Regions from separate parts of the Mesorhizobium sp. M0136 genome, predicted to be linked through region 3. Evidence: predicted binding sites of a transcription regulator. Region 3 holds the regulator's gene; each other region holds the start of a gene.

Region 1 (5,105 bases), on a different contig from region 3:
GGCCATATCCAGCAAGCCGTCGACCAAAGGCGCCAGCGCCGCCCTGCAGTCGGCTTCATAGTTGAAATCGTTTTTCGGGCGGGTCGGCGCCGCGATCTTTCCAAAACTGTCCATCATATCCATGGCAACACCTGCTCAGCATTAGTCCCGGACCGGCAAGACCGTGCCCGCTTTTGGCGGACACGGTCCATCTGCCGTTTCGAAGTCGCGCATTGGAAGCCTGGCTTTAGAAGTCCATGCCGCCACCGCCGGGCATTGCCGGCGCGCCAGCTTCCTTCTTCGGCTTCTCGGCCACCATCGCCTCGGTCGTCACCAGCAGGCCGGCGACGGAAGCGGCATCCTGCAGAGCGGTGCGCACCACCTTGGCCGGATCGATGACGCCCTGGCCGAAGAGATCGCCATAGTCGCCGGTCTGCGCGTTCCAGCCGAACGAGAACTCCTGCTTTTCGCGCAGCTTACCGACGATGATCGAACCTTCGGCGCCGGCATTCTCGGCAATCTGGCGCACCGGAGCTTCGATCGCGCGCCGCACGATTTCGACACCGGTCTTCTGGTCGGGATTATCGACCTGAATATTGTCGAGCGCCTTTGCCGCCCGCAGCAGCGCCACGCCACCGCCGGGCAGGATGCCCTCCTCGACCGCGGCACGGGTGGCATGCATGGCGTCGTCGACCCGATCCTTGCGCTCCTTGACCTCTACCTCGGTCGAGCCGCCGACGCGGATGACGGCGACGCCACCGGCGAGCTTGGCCAGCCGCTCCTGCAGCTTCTCGCGATCATAGTCGGAGGTGGTCTCCTCGATCTGCGCCTTGATCTGGGAGACCCGGCCCTGGATTTCGCTCTTCGAGCCGGCACCGTCGACGATCGTGGTGTTTTCCTTCTCGACCACCACCTTCTTGGCGCGGCCGAGCATGTTGAGCGTGACGTTCTCGAGCTTGATGCCGAGATCCTCGCTGATTGCCGTGCCGCCGGTCAGGATGGCAATATCCTCCAGCATGGCCTTGCGGCGATCGCCGAAGCCCGGAGCCTTGACGGCCGCGACCTTCAGGCCGCCGCGCAGCTTGTTGACGACCAGCGTCGCCAGCGCCTCGCCCTCGACGTCCTCGGCGATGATCAGCAGCGGCTTGGACGACTGCACCACCGCCTCCAGCACCGGAAGCAGCGCCTGCAGGTTGGACAGCTTCTTCTCGTGGATCAGCACATAGGGCTCGTCGAGCTCGACGCGCATCTTGTCCTGATTGGTGATGAAATAGGGGCTGAGATAGCCGCGGTCGAACTGCATGCCTTCGACGACTTCGAGCTCGGTCTCGGCGGTCTTGGCTTCTTCGACGGTAATGACGCCCTCATTGCCGACCTTTTCCATCGCTTCGGCGAGGAAGCGGCCGATCTCGGCGTCGCCATTGGCCGAGATGGTGCCGACCTGGGCGATTTCGTCGTTCCTGGTCACCTTGCGGGCATTGGCCTTGAGTTCGGCGACGACGGCTTCGACCGCCTTGTCGATACCGCGCTTCAGGTCCATCGGGTTCATGCCGGCGGCAACCGCCTTGGCGCCTTCCTGGACGATCGACTGCGCCAGAACGGTCGCGGTCGTGGTGCCGTCGCCGGCGACGTCGCTGGTCTTCGAAGCCACCTCGCGGACCATCTGTGCGCCCATGTTCTCGAACTTGTCCTCGAGCTCGATCTCCTTCGCCACGGTGACGCCGTCCTTGGTGATGCGCGGGGCGCCGAACGACTTGTCGAGGACGACGTTGCGGCCCTTGGGACCGAGCGTCACCCTCACCGCGTCGGCGAGGATGTTGACGCCGCGCAGCATCTTCTCGCGGGCTTCGGTATGAAATTTCACATCTTTGGCAGCCATTGGATCACTCCTTCGATAGGCAGCTTCGTTGACTGGAATGCTTGTTCAGGCCCACTCAGGCAGCCTTCTTCATCTCGCCGGCGCCCTCGATAACGCCCAGCACGTCGCTCTCTTTCATGATGAGCAGATCCTCGCCATTGAGCTTGATCTCGGTGCCGGACCATTTGCCGAACAGGATGCGGTCGCCGACCTTGACGTCGAGCGGCTGCAATTGGCCGCTGTCGTCGCGCGCGCCCGGACCGGCGGCAATGACCTCGCCCTCCTGCGGCTTCTCCTTGGCGGTGTCGGGGATGATGATGCCGCCGGCGGTCTTCTCGTCGACCTCGATACGGCGGACCAGGATACGGTCGTGCAATGGACGGAACGTCATGTCGTTCTCCTCTCGGGACAAACAGATTTTCGAAGATCCTCCTGACCGAACCGGCAATATCGGCCCGGCACGGGGTGCGCGACCCCTTCATCAGGCATCGCGCGCATACGAACTAGTCGCGCTTTTTTCTGCTTTCAAGAGGGTCACGCAAAAATTTTAGCACTCGACCCATGAGAGTGCCAATGCACTGTAATCGTTCGCACATTAGCCGCTCTCAGCTAAAGTGCGGCTCAAATTTTGGCGCGATATTCAAAATGCCGCCCGTTCGGAGCCGCTCGTGGCGGCGGGAACCTATGTGGAAGGCGAGGCGTTTTGCAGACCGAGATTTCAACGGACCGAGATTTCAACGGAAAGGACGATCGCATGCCCAGCAGGAACTTTCAGCTCCAGATGCAAGGGTTTGGTCTTACCACGGCGGAGATCCACTACCGCCTGCCCGATCATCGGAGCCTGCTGCAACTCTATATCTGGCAGGAATACGATATTGCCCCCGATTTCCCGACGCTGAAGCATTTCCTCGATTTCTGGGAGCGCGAAATCGAAGGCCCGCTGCATTCGGTGCGCGTCGCCCATCACCACCTGATCCAGCCCTCCGAATGGCGGGCCGTAAACGGCATTATCACCGTCCATTGAGGAGCAAGCCGATCTGCCGCTAGACAGCGGACAAAGTCTCTCGAGGCGGGGGAAGGCAGTTGCCTCTCCCCACTTGTTTTGGATCTCAAATATCGGAGGGTCCGGGCTAGCCGGCGTGGTCGACAGGCTCGCAGGCGAGCAATCCCGCGTTGCGCGCCGCCCTGACGAAGGCCTTGCGCGCATCTCGCGCGGTGCGCCAGCCGTCGAGCGCGTCGCGGCAGGCCCGATAGGCCGCGCGCCAACTCCGGCCGCGTGCACGGTCCGGCCACTGCTGACGCATGCATTCGATGGCTTCCCAACTACTGGCGACCTTGCGCTCGCTGGATTGGAATTTCAACGTGATCGGCTCGGCGAAGCGGACGTCGTCCACTTCCTCCTTGTTTTCTGATCGTCTTCTTGTTTGAGCAAGCAACGTCATGCTGGCGGCACCGGTGACCAGCCGGCGCCGCTGAAGGACATGGTTCGTCCCTTTGCGCGGTTCAAGAGCATCGCGGCAACAGCGGTTATTCCTCCTCGTCCGGCCCTTGCAGCAGTTCGATCAGCGTCGCTACTCTTGCCGTCGGCAGCGGTCGGCCTTCGTTCACCAGCGCCTCGTCGGCGGCGATCCAGGCCAGGGCCTCACGCAATTCCTGGACCGTCCCGTCCGTCGCCGCAATGTCGGCGATAACGGCGTCGTCGACCGGGCCCAGCACAGAAATGATCTCGTCGCGTGTCATGGTCAGCTCCATCTGCGAGTGCCGGGAATGGGCCCGGCAACACAAGAATCTGGGTCTTGACCTGCGGCAGACAATAACCGGCCGGGGAACTCGGCGTTGGCGATTGAAGCCAAACAGGCAATCTCCTGCCGGACATGCCCCACTTGTGCGAGAGTGGCAGCCTCGCCGAACCGACACCGGCCCAAAAACCAGCAACGCGAGAGCCGCCGGGGTCTTGACTTGCGGCGGACAATAACCAGATCGATGACACCGGTCGCCGAAATGGGGCCGGCGAAACCAGGGAGCGCCAGCTCTTTGGCGCTCCTCGTATCTATGTTGCTCGATGGAGGATGTAGCTATGAGAACCGCATTCGACTTTTCCCCGCTCTATCGGTCGAGCATCGGCTTCGACCGCGTCTTCAACCTGCTGGAAAATGCGCCGCAGGCTTTCGACGCCTGGCCGCCCTATGACATCGCGCGCAGCAGCGAGAACAACTACCGCGTCACTATCGCCGTCGCTGGCTTTTCCGAGGACGACCTCGAAATCATTCATGAACCCAACCTCCTGATTGTATCCGGCCAGCACAAGGAGCCGGACAACGCGGGGTATCTGCATCATGGCCTCGCCACACGGCCCTTTACCCGCCGTTTCGAGCTTGCCGATCACGTCAAGGTCGCAGGCGCCTCGCTCGACAACGGCCTGCTCAGCATCGATCTGGTACGTGAGGTGCCCGAGGAGATGAAGCCTCGGCGCATCGCCATTGCGACCGATGTCGCCTCGCCGAAGACCGGGCCGAAGGCCGCGCAGGTCGAAGCAAACAAGCAGGCTGCCTGAACGAACCAGTCGAGAAAGGAGACTATGCAATGGCTATTCGTGATCTCATTCCCTGGGGCCGGGAGAACAATCAGGCCCCCAGCCTGTTTCGCAGCGGCGATCGCGATCCCTTCCTGACGCTGCATCGCGAAATGAACCGCCTGTTCGACGAGGCGTTCCGCGGCTTCGACACGAGGCTGCCGTCGCTCGGTGGCTTCTCCGCTGCCCGCGCCAGCTGGCCGAGTGTCGAAATCTCCGATAGCGAAAAGGAGATCCGCGTCACCGCCGAGATCCCCGGCATGGACGAGAAAGACGTCGAGCTGCTGCTCGATGACGGCGTGCTGACGCTGCGCGGCGAGAAGCGTGAAGAGACCGAGGACAAGGACAGGCAGTTCTCCGAACGCTTCTATGGCCGTTTCGAGCGGCGTATCCCGCTCGGCTACGAAGTCGACGAAGACAAGGTGAACGCCGCGTTCCGGAACGGCGTGCTCACCGTGACGCTGCCGAAGACGGAGCACGCTCAGGCCAAGGCCAAGCGTATCGCCATCAACGGCGGCAACGGCAAGTCCTGATGGCTCGCAGCAGGACGACGCCCGCTTCTGCCCGCCGGAACCGGCAGGGCAGAAGCGGGCAATGTCGATGACCCGTTCTCCCGACGCTCCGGTTCCGCCTGACCAGGCGCAGCAAGTCTTGCAGTGCCTGACGACCGAGCATTTCGTGCTGCAAAACGCTCGC
Region 2 (5,105 bases), on a different contig from region 3:
GGCCTTCCTGAAGCTCATCAGCCTGGCAGCGGCTTCGAAGGCGCGAAGCGATCCGAGCGGCGGAAGTTTTCTCATCCACGCAGTTTAGATGAATTTAGCTCATCCAGCGACTGAGATATTCGATTTTGCAGCGAATGGCGCCGCATGAGATCATTGTGGTCCGGCGCATGTCGGTGAACGAAAGCGGCCTGTCCAACCGTGCCGGATCACGAAGGGTCGATGAGCATGTTCAAGCTTATGGACGGTTCCGAGCCGACGTTGCAGGCGCCGGACATCGCTCGGCTCAGGCAGGCGATTCGCGGCGATCTGATCCTTCGGGACGACCCTGGCTATGACCAGGCGCGCAGAGTTTGGAATGGCATGGTCGATAAGAGGCCGGCGGCTGTGTTCTATTGCGCCGAATCCAGCGATGTCGTCACGGCGGTCAACTTCGCCCGATCGCAAGGCTTCCTCGTCGCCGTCCGCGCCGGTGGCCATAACGTCGCCGGCAGTTCGGTATGCGACGGCGGCGTGGTGATCGATGTGTCCCGCATGAAGCGGATCGAAGTCGACCCGATCCGCCGTGTTGCGCGCGCAGAAGCCGGCTTGAACCTGGGCGAGTTCGACGCAGCCACTCAGGTCCATGGTCTTGCGACGACCATGGGTGTCAACGCGGATACCGGCATAGCCGGACTGACACTCGGCGGGGGGTTCGGCAAGCTTGGCCGCAAACATGGACTGAGCTGCGACAACCTTGTCGCTGTCGAAATCGTGACGGCGGACGGCCGGTTGCTCACGGCAAACGCGGCCGAATATGCAGATTTGTTCTGGGGCATCCGGGGCGGCGGTGGCAATTTCGGAATAGTCACGACCTTCGAATACAAGCTCCATCCCGTGGGTCCGCTCCTCATCGCGGGATCGATGCTATACCGCTACGAAGAGGCACGCGATGCGATGCGGTTCTATCATGCATTCTCGAGCGGCGCCCCGGATGAGCTGAGCCTGGATGCAGCACTTGTGACGGCGCCCTCGGGCGAACGCTTCTTCAGCATATCGGCGTGCTACATCGGCCCACTCGAGGAGGGCCAGCAAATCATTCAACCTCTGAGAGAATATGGCACGCCGGTTGAGTGCCAGATTGCTCCTGTCCCCTATCTTCAAATTCAATCGGCCGGGGATAGCCTCTTTCCGCGCGGGCGGCGCTACTACTGGAAGGCGCAGTTCATGCGCGAAATCACAGATCAGGCGATCGATGCCATGCTTGCGGCTTACATGACCGCACCCCGCGAGTCGCTTCTGGTCCTGCAGCAGGTTGGCGGCGCCATCTCGCGAGTACCGATGGATGAAACGCCCTATGCCAACCGAGATGCTCTTTACGATTGCTTCCCGATATCGATCTGGGACAATCCGTCTGACGACGAAATGCACATCCGATGGGCGCGTGACCTGTGGGATGCAATGAGACCGTTCTCGACCGGCGGCGTCTACGCCAATAATCTCGGCGAAGAGGGCATTGATCGGGTTCTGGCGGCTTACGGCGAGAATTATCCGAGGCTGGCCGCGCTAAAAAACAAGTATGACCCCACCAATCTCTTTCGCTTGAACCAAAACATTAAGCCTGCGACCTGAGCGACCGCAGGCCGATGCTCGAAATTCTGCGGCGCTGCTATAACTCCAAATTCCAATTCTGGCCGACAAGGTCCTTGCCGAAGGAATGGTGGCGCTCCTCGTCGGTCAGCTTGAACCCGGCCGCCTCGTAGATGCGGCGCGCCGAGGTGAGCACGTCGTTGGTCCACAGCGTCAGTGTCCTATAACCCTTGGTTCGAGCAAAGCCGATGCATTCCTCGACCAGCCGCCTGCCGATGCCGAGGCTGCGCGCCGAAGGCTCGACATAGAGCAGGCGCAACTTCGCCACCTCGTCCGACTGGTGCACGACGAAGACCGAGCCGACGACCTCCCCTTCCCGCTCGGCGATCCAGCTGCTTTCCCATTTCGGATCAAAGGATTTGACGAAGGCACCGAGGATTTCGGCGACCAGCGCTTCATAGGTTTCGTCCCAGCCATATTCCTGCGCGTAGAGCAGGCCCTGGCGATGGATGATCCAGCCGATGTCGCCGACTTGCAGAGGCCGCAGCATATAGGGAATTCTGGGCTCGGCACTTCCGCCCAGTAGACGCTGCACCGTCTGCATGGCCCTGACCAGCCTGTCCTGTTCGGCAGCCGAAAGCCGTTCGAGCAAAGCCGCGACCTGTTCGTGCGAACCCTGGTTCAGCGGGGCGAAGGCCTGCCGCCCGGCCTTGGTCAGCGCGATCGACGAGCGCCGCGCATCCGCCTCAATCGTGGCGCGCTCGACCAGATCACGCTTCTCGAACTTCTTCAGCAGCCGGCTGAGATAACCGGCATCGAGGCCGAGATCGCGCGCAAGCTCGGTGGCGGTCAGGCCATCGCGATGCGCCAGCTCGTAGAGCACCCGCGCCTCGGTCAGCGAGAAGGTGCTTTTCAGCAGCCCTTCGTCGAGCAGCCCGATCTGGCGGGTGTAGAAGCGGTTGAAGGCCCGCACCGCGTCGATCCGCTCCTTGCCTGGGTGATGATGAATGGTCATGGCATCCTCCTGCCCGGCAAGATCAGCCATTTAGTTGACTTAGTCAAGTATCCGTTTGAAGCAATCGTCCTGAGGATGCCCACCGGGCGTCTTGACTCGCGCGAGCTGCCAGCCTATTTCAGCGCCACGTTAGCACTCCCCCAAGATGAGTGCTAACCACATGTCCGGCGCCGCCGGACGGAGGAACTGTTCTCACCATTCTCATCGAGGAATAAAAAATGGCAAAGTCGAAGTTCCGCCCGCTTCATGACCGCGTGGTCGTTCGTCGGGTCGAATCCGAATCCAAGACCGCGGGCGGGATCATCATCCCCGATACGGCTAAGGAAAAGCCGCAGGAAGGCGAGATCATCGCCGTCGGTTCCGGCGCCCGCGACGAAGCCGGCAAGCTCGTCCCGCTGGACGTCAAGGCCGGCGACCGCATCCTGTTCGGCAAGTGGTCGGGCACCGAAGTCAAGCTCAATGGCGAAGACCTTCTGATCATGAAGGAATCCGACATTATGGGCATCATCGGCTGAATATCGGCCTCACCCTCATTTAAATCTTCGGGCTTAATCCAAGCCCCTGCCAGGAGCTAAAAATGGCTGCCAAAGACGTAAAATTCTCCCGCGACGCTCGTGAGCGCATGCTGCGCGGCGTCAACATCCTCGCCGACGCGGTGAAGGTCACGCTCGGCCCCAAGGGCCGCAACGTCGTCATCGACAAGTCGTTCGGCGCACCGCGCATCACCAAGGACGGCGTTACCGTCGCCAAGGAAATCGAGCTTGAAGACAAGTTCGAGAACATGGGCGCGCAGATGGTCCGCGAAGTTGCTTCGAAGACCAACGACATCGCCGGCGACGGCACCACGACCGCGACCGTTCTGGCGCAGTCGATCGTCCAGGAAGGCCACAAGGCGGTTGCCGCCGGCATGAACCCGATGGACCTCAAGCGCGGCATCGACCTCGCCGTCGCCGACGTCGTCGCGACGCTGATCAAGAACGCCAAGAAGATCAAGACCTCGGAAGAGGTTGCCCAGGTCGGCACCATCGCCGGCAATGGCGATGCTTCGGTCGGCTCGATGATCGCTGAAGCGATGCAGAAGGTCGGCAATGAGGGCGTCATTACCGTCGAGGAGGCCAAGACCGCCGAGACCGAGCTCGAAGTCGTCGAAGGCATGCAGTTCGACCGCGGCTATCTCTCGCCCTACTTCGTCACCAACGCCGAAAAGATGGTTGCGGATCTGGAAGACGCCTACATCCTCCTCCACGAGAAGAAGCTCTCCAACCTGCAGGCCATGCTGCCGATCCTCGAGGCTGTCGTGCAGACCTCGAAGCCGCTGGTCATCATCTCCGAAGACGTCGAAGGTGAGGCCCTTGCCACGCTGGTCGTCAACAAGCTGCGTGGCGGCCTGAAGATCGCTGCCGTCAAGGCGCCGGGCTTCGGCGACCGCCGCAAGGCCATGCTGGAAGACATCGCCATTCTCACCGGCGGCCAGGTCATCTCCGAAGACCTCGGCATCAAGCTCGAGAATGTCGGCCTCAACATGCTCGGCCGCGCCAAGAAGGTGTCGATCTCCAAGGAGAACACCACCATCGTCGACGGCGCCGGCAAGAAGGCCGAGATCCAGGGCCGCGTCGCCCAGATCAAGCAGCAGATCGAGGAGACCACCTCGGACTACGACAAGGAGAAGCTGCAGGAACGTCTCGCCAAGCTGGCGGGCGGCGTTGCCGTGATCCGCGTCGGCGGTGCGACCGAAGTGGAAGTCAAGGAAAAGAAGGACCGCGTCGATGACGCCCTCAACGCGACCCGTGCGGCCGTCGAAGAAGGCATCGTTCCCGGCGGCGGCGTCGCACTGCTGCGCGCCTCGCTGACCATCAAGGCAACCGGTGCCAACTCCGACCAGACCGCGGGCATCGCCATCGTGCGTCGCGCGCTACAGGCTCCGGCCCGCCAGATCGCGTCCAACGCCGGTGCGGAAGCATCGATCGTTGCCGGCAAGATCCTCGAGAACAAGGGCGCGACCTTCGGCTACAACGCCCAGACCGGCGAATATGGCGACATGATCGCCATGGGTATCGTCGATCCGGTCAAGGTTGTGCGCACGGCTCTGCAGGACGCGGCCTCGGTCGCCGGCCTCCTGGTCACCACCGAAGCCATGATCGCGGAGGCTCCGAAGAAGGAGTCGGCTGGCGGCGGCATGCCTGGCGGCATGGGCGGCGGCGGCATGGGCGGCATGGGCGGCATGGACTTCTAAGAAGTCCATAAAGCACGCCCTTGAACTCACGTTGCTCAAGCCCGCAAGCGGGCTTGAGTGGCGGCATGGATTTCTAGTCCAGCCCATCTACCTTCAGATACGGAAAGGGCGGCCGAGAGGTCGCCCTTTTTGTTTGCTTTGCTTAGCGGTTTGCCCGCTCAGACGGCGGCGTCAATCCGCCGCGAGGGTGAGATTTTGGCAGGCAATGCACCCTCAATCAGCGCCGCGACTTCATCGGCTACTGCCAGCACAGGGGCACGGTCGTGGGTGGCGCGTGCGATCACCATCAGC
Region 3 (5,105 bases):
AAAATATTCCGCCTGGCCATCAGGGAAGGCAAGGCAGATGACCGCGACAAAGCGGCCCTTGCGCTGGGCAGGCGTGATCGCGCCAACTTCTTGCAAGGCCACTTCCGTGCGCTGCATGGCCATGCCGAAGTCGCGGGAGCCGTCCGGCGTCTCGGCCCAGTTGGCGGTGTAGACGCCGGGTGCGCCGTCGAGCGCATCGACACACAGGCCGGAATCGTCCGACAGCGCCGGCAATCCAGTTGCCTTGGCGGCGGCCAAGGCCTTTATGAAGGCGTTCTGCTCGAAAGTGGTGCCAGTCTCGTCCGGCTCCGGCAAGCCGTATTCCTTTGCGGACTTCGCTTCTATGCCGAATGGCGCCATCAGATCGGTGAATTCGCGCAATTTGCCGGCATTGTGGCTTGCGACGACGATCTTATGCCCATCAAGCGAATGAATAGTTGGTGAATGAACAGGCGGCGAATGCATCAGATGCCCCAAATTCTTGGCTCGGCGAATTCGATCGAATTGCCCGAGGGGTCGCGAATATAGATCGAGCGACCGCCCTGAGGCCATTCGAACTCACTTTCGATGGCGATTTTCTTCGCCTCAAGATGCGCTTTCCAGCGTGGGATTTCATCCGCGCTTGCGGCGAAGCAAAGATGGCCCTCGCCGACCGTGCCATGCGGCGGCACGGGCAGCTTGGCGTCGGCCCGCGGCGGCACTTTGGTCGCCTCGGCATTGAAGATAAGCAGCACGCCGTCGCCGCAGCGGAAGAAGAGATGCCTGCCATCGACCTTACCGAGCAGATCGAGCCCGAGGACGCCCGAATAGAACCGTTCCGCGGCAGCAAGGTCCGTCACGTAGAGTGCTGATTCCAGGATTGCGGAAGGAGTCACAGGATCGCCAATCTCTCCAATATTGACCGCAGCTAAGCCACCGCCATCTGCTGCAAGCTGACCAGGCGCTGAATGCCTTTCTTGGCGAGCCCCATCAGCGCCGCGAACTGCTCTTCCGAGAACGGCTCGCCCTCGGCTGTGCCCTGGATCTCGACGATGCCGCCCTTGCCGGTCATGACGAAATTGGCGTCGGTGCCGGCCGAGGAATCCTCGATATAGTCGAGATCGATGACCGGCTGGCCATCATGGATGCCGCAGGAGATCGCCGCGACGTGATCCTTAAGCACCTTGCCCAGGCTCGCCATCTGGCGGGCTTCCATCCAGCGCAGGCAGTCGTAGAGCGCCACCCAGCCGCCGGTGATCGAAGCGGTGCGCGTGCCGCCGTCGGCCTGGATCACGTCGCAGTCGACGGTGATCTGCTGCTCACCGAGCGCCTGCAGATCGACCACGGCGCGCAGGGAGCGGCCGATCAGCCGCTGGATCTCCAGCGTGCGGCCGCCTTGTTTGCCGGCCGAAGCCTCGCGGCGCATGCGCTCGCCGGTCGAACGCGGCAGCATGCCGTATTCCGCCGTCACCCAGCCCTTGCCGGAGTTGCGCATCCAGCCCGGCACCTTTTCCTCCAGGCTGGCCGTACACAGCACATGCGTGTCGCCGAACTTCACCAGGCACGAGCCTTCCGCATGCTTGGAGACGCCGCGCTCGAAGGAGATGGGGCGCATTTCGTCGAATTGGCGTTTGGAAGGGCGCATTCAGGCTTCTTTCTTTCTTCGGAATCTTGGCCGGGGAATCTTGGCCGGCTTGTAGCCGCACGGGGCGTGAGGCGCAAAGGAAAATGGACCGGTTGCGCCGACGCCGCGGAAGTCTATATCTTCGGACCGGAGGTTTCTGGCTCGAATGACCAAGGTAGTCGATCCCGGTTCGCAGTCGCCATTGCTCTCGTCGCCGGCACTTCAACCGCCCGCGCTTCAATCGCTCGATATGCGTTCGCGCGACATCTTCCGGCGCATCGTCGATTCCTATTTGAAGGATGGCGAGCCGGTCGGTTCGCGCAGCCTGTCGCGCATCCTGCCGTCATCGCTGTCGCCGGCCACCATCCGCAACGTGATGAGCGACCTCGAGCATCTCGGCCTGATCTACGCGCCGCACATCTCGGCTGGCCGGCTGCCGACCCAGGCCGGCTTGCGCTTCTTCGTCGATGCATTCATGGAACTCGGCGACCTCTCCGACGAGGAGCGCCGCACCATCGAGGCGCAGGTGCGCGCCTCCGGCTCGGGCGCGACGCTGGAGCATATGCTGACCGAGGCCAGCCAGATGCTGTCCGGCATGTCGCGCGGCGCCGGCCTCGTGCTCGCCGCCAAAAATGAGGCGGCGCTGAAGCACATCGAATTCATCCAGCTCGAGCCGACCAAGGCGCTGGCCGTGCTGGTCTCGCAGAACGGCGACGTCGAAAATCGCGTCATCGATCTGCCCGCCGGCATCACCGTCTCGCAATTGCACGAAGCCTCCAACTTCCTCAACGCCCATATCCGCGGCCGCACCCTGGCCGAGGCCCGGGTCGAGATCGCCCGCATCAAGGAAGAGACCAGGGCAGCCCTCGACACGCTGTCGCAGGATCTGGTCGAGAAGGGCCTGGCGGTCTGGGCAGGCGCCGAAAGCGGGGTGCCTGGGCGGCTTATCGTGCGCGGCCGCGCCAATCTCCTGGAAAACGTCACCGCCCAGGCCGACATAGAATTGCTGCGGCATCTGTTCGAGGATCTGGAGACGCAGGATGGACTGATCCAGCTCCTCGACCTCGCCGAGGAAGGCCCGGGGGTGCGCATATTCATCGGTTCGGAAAACAAGCTGTTTTCGCTGTCGGGCTCCTCGCTGGTGGTGGCACCCTATCGCGACAAGGACGCGCGCGTCGTCGGTGCGCTCGGCGTCATCGGGCCGACGCGGCTGAATTATGCGCGCATAGTACCGATGGTCGACTATACCGCGCAGCTGATTTCGCGCATGCTGCGCTAGGAGCCGCCGCGGCCTGCCGCAAGGAGAAAAAGAATGGCGCTGGAATCGTTCAAGGCCCAGATCAGCCTGCTGCTCGAGGAAATGGTCAATCAGCCTGAGGATCACCACGAGGTGCAAGAGCAGTTGCGTGAGAAGCTGCAAGAGATGCGGGCCATGGGCCTGCCGCTGCCGGCCGATCTGGTCGCGCTGGAAAAGCGACTCGACGACGACTTCTACGCCTCTGGCAACTGAACGGGGTTCGGCTTCAAATCCTCGTGTGCTGGACCACCGCTTGGAACGACCAATGCCTGATCCCGTTTGCCCTCTTCGAGGCAAACCTCGGAGGACGTTAATGATCCGATCTGGCGGCTTTGCGGCCGTTGCCGCTGCCCTCCTTGTCGCGACACCGGCAGCCGCCCAGCAGGCGGATCAAAAGGTGCTCAAAGGCGAAGCCGCTTTTGGCGATTGGCACGCCGACAGGCCTGGCGTCCGCCGCCTGATCGGGCCGCAAGACATGCCGGCAGCCGACCCCGCTCAATCCGCTTCGAACGGCGGCGGCGTGGCGGAACGGCCCGAAAGCGCCGAGCCAGAATTGCCGCCGGGCTTTTCGGCCGAAATGATCGCCTCCGGACTCTATAATCCGCGCGTCGTTCGCGTCGCTCCGAACGGCGACCTGTTCATCGCAAACGGCCATGCCGACCAAATACGCGTCTACCGTCTGGCCGAGGGCCGCGCCAAACCCATCGAGAAAGCGATTTTCGCCCAAGGCCTCAACTATCCATACGGCATCGCCTTCTATCCGCCAGGCGGCAAGCCGCAATGGGTCTATGTCGCAAACAGCGACAGCATCGTCCGCTTCCCCTATCGCGACGGTGACCTGAAGGCGTCCGGTAAACCAGAAACCATTGTCGCCAAAATCCCGTCGGGCGGTCACTCGACCCGCGACATCGCCTTCTCGCTTGACGGCAAGACGCTTTTTTTATCGGTTGGCTCGGACTCGAATGTCGCCGAGGACATGGACAAGCAGCCGGATGGCGGCCTTGACGCCTGGGCGAAATCAAAGCCGCTCGGGGCGGCCTGGGGCCCCGAGGAAGGCCGTGCCGATGTGCTCGCCTTTGACCCGGACGGGAAAAATCCCCGAACTGTCGCCACCGGCCTGCGCAACTGTACGGGCATGACGGTGCAGCCCGCCAGCGGCGCGTTGTGGTGCGTCGTCAACGAGCGCGACGAGCTCGGCGACAATGTGCCGTTCGAGTTTGCAACAGCGGTCAAGGACGGTGCGTTCTATGGTTGGCCTTGGTACTACATCGGAAATCACGAGGATCCGCGCCATCAGGGCGAGCGGCCAGACCTCGCCGGCAAGTCCACTGTCCCCGACGTGTTGATGCAGGCCCATTCGGCGCCGATGAACATAGCCTTCTACGACGGCAAGAACTTTCCGGCGGATTACCGGGGTGATGCTTTCGTCACCATGCATGGTTCGTGGAACCGTGGCGCCAGGACCGGCTACAAGGTGGTGAGGCTCAAATTCAGGGATGGCAAGCCGACCGGCGAGTATGAGGACTTCATGACCGGCTTCGTCATCTCGAACGACGCCGTCTGGGGCCGCCCGGTCGGTGTCGCCATGGCCAAGGACGGCTCCCTGATCGTCACCGAGGACGGTAACGGCACCATCTGGCGCGTTACCTACGAAGACGGCCGCTCCTGAACGGCGGCGTCGCCTGCTGCGCTGGCGCAATCGAATTCGGCCCGAGGGAATTCACCCAACTTCAACATTGTGCGACAAGCGCGAACCATGACGCTCACCGGGTTCCTCGCCTATAGCGCCGCCCTCGGCATCGCCGCAGCCATCCCCGGCCCAGGCGTCACCGCGCTTGTTGCGCGTGCGCTGGGTTCCGGCTTCCGCTCGTCGCTGGCCATGTCGTTCGGGCTGATGCTCGGCGACCTGACCTATTTAACTGCCGTGGTGCTCGGCCTGGCTTTCGTCGCACAGACGTTCGGCATGGTCTTCCTAGCCATCAAATGGCTGGGCGTCGCCTACCTCGCTTTTCTTGGCTGGCGTTTCTGGACGAGCGGCATCACGCCCGAAACGGTAGAGGCGAAGAAAGGCAAAGGCGGCTTGGCATCCAGCTTTGTAGCCGGTCTCGCCGTCACACTCGGCAATCCGAAGACGATGATTTTCTATCTCGCCATCACCCCGACCATCGTCGATCTGAAGATGATCACGCTGGCCGATTACGGCAT

The links. Region 3 encodes HrcA, which represses chaperone genes, less so after heat shock. Its sites were predicted from a motif close to GTTAGCACTCNCNNNNNGNGAGTGCTAAC; they were not measured.
Region 1: NKJ35_RS03600 (co-chaperone GroES) is a predicted target of HrcA. The motif match lies at 2,384-2,412, and genes of this name have one in related genera.
Region 2: groES (co-chaperone GroES) is a predicted target of HrcA. The motif match lies at 2,710-2,738, and genes of this name have one in related genera.

What each region holds. Positions count from the first base shown of each region.
Region 1 covers NZ_JAMYTP010000002.1:352,506-357,610, forward strand. The annotation lists gene NKJ35_RS03590 (hypothetical protein) at 1-123, opposite strand, end outside; gene groL (chaperonin GroEL) at 227-1,858, opposite strand; gene NKJ35_RS03600 (co-chaperone GroES) at 1,914-2,228, opposite strand; gene NKJ35_RS03605 (usg protein) at 2,592-2,861, shown strand; gene NKJ35_RS03610 (DUF982 domain-containing protein) at 2,968-3,279, opposite strand; gene NKJ35_RS03615 (hypothetical protein) at 3,365-3,577, opposite strand; gene NKJ35_RS03620 (Hsp20 family protein) at 3,915-4,391, shown strand; gene NKJ35_RS03625 (Hsp20/alpha crystallin family protein) at 4,421-4,942, shown strand; gene NKJ35_RS03630 (hypothetical protein) at 5,010-5,105, shown strand, end outside.
Region 2 covers NZ_JAMYTP010000021.1:34,803-39,907, forward strand. The annotation lists gene NKJ35_RS23245 (LysR substrate-binding domain-containing protein) at 1-75, opposite strand, end outside; gene NKJ35_RS23250 (FAD-binding oxidoreductase) at 220-1,608, shown strand; gene NKJ35_RS23255 (bifunctional helix-turn-helix transcriptional regulator/GNAT family N-acetyltransferase) at 1,646-2,581, opposite strand; gene groES (co-chaperone GroES) at 2,800-3,096, shown strand; gene groL (chaperonin GroEL) at 3,159-4,814, shown strand; gene NKJ35_RS23270 (TetR/AcrR family transcriptional regulator) at 4,973-5,105, opposite strand, start outside.
Region 3 covers NZ_JAMYTP010000012.1:86,582-91,686, reverse strand. The annotation lists gene rdgB (RdgB/HAM1 family non-canonical purine NTP pyrophosphatase) at 1-435, opposite strand, end outside; gene NKJ35_RS16420 (VOC family protein) at 465-875, opposite strand; gene rph (ribonuclease PH) at 908-1,624, opposite strand; gene hrcA (heat-inducible transcriptional repressor HrcA) at 1,770-2,882, shown strand; gene NKJ35_RS16405 (hypothetical protein) at 2,916-3,113, shown strand; gene NKJ35_RS16400 (PQQ-dependent sugar dehydrogenase) at 3,214-4,569, shown strand; gene NKJ35_RS16395 (LysE family translocator) at 4,657-5,105, shown strand, end outside.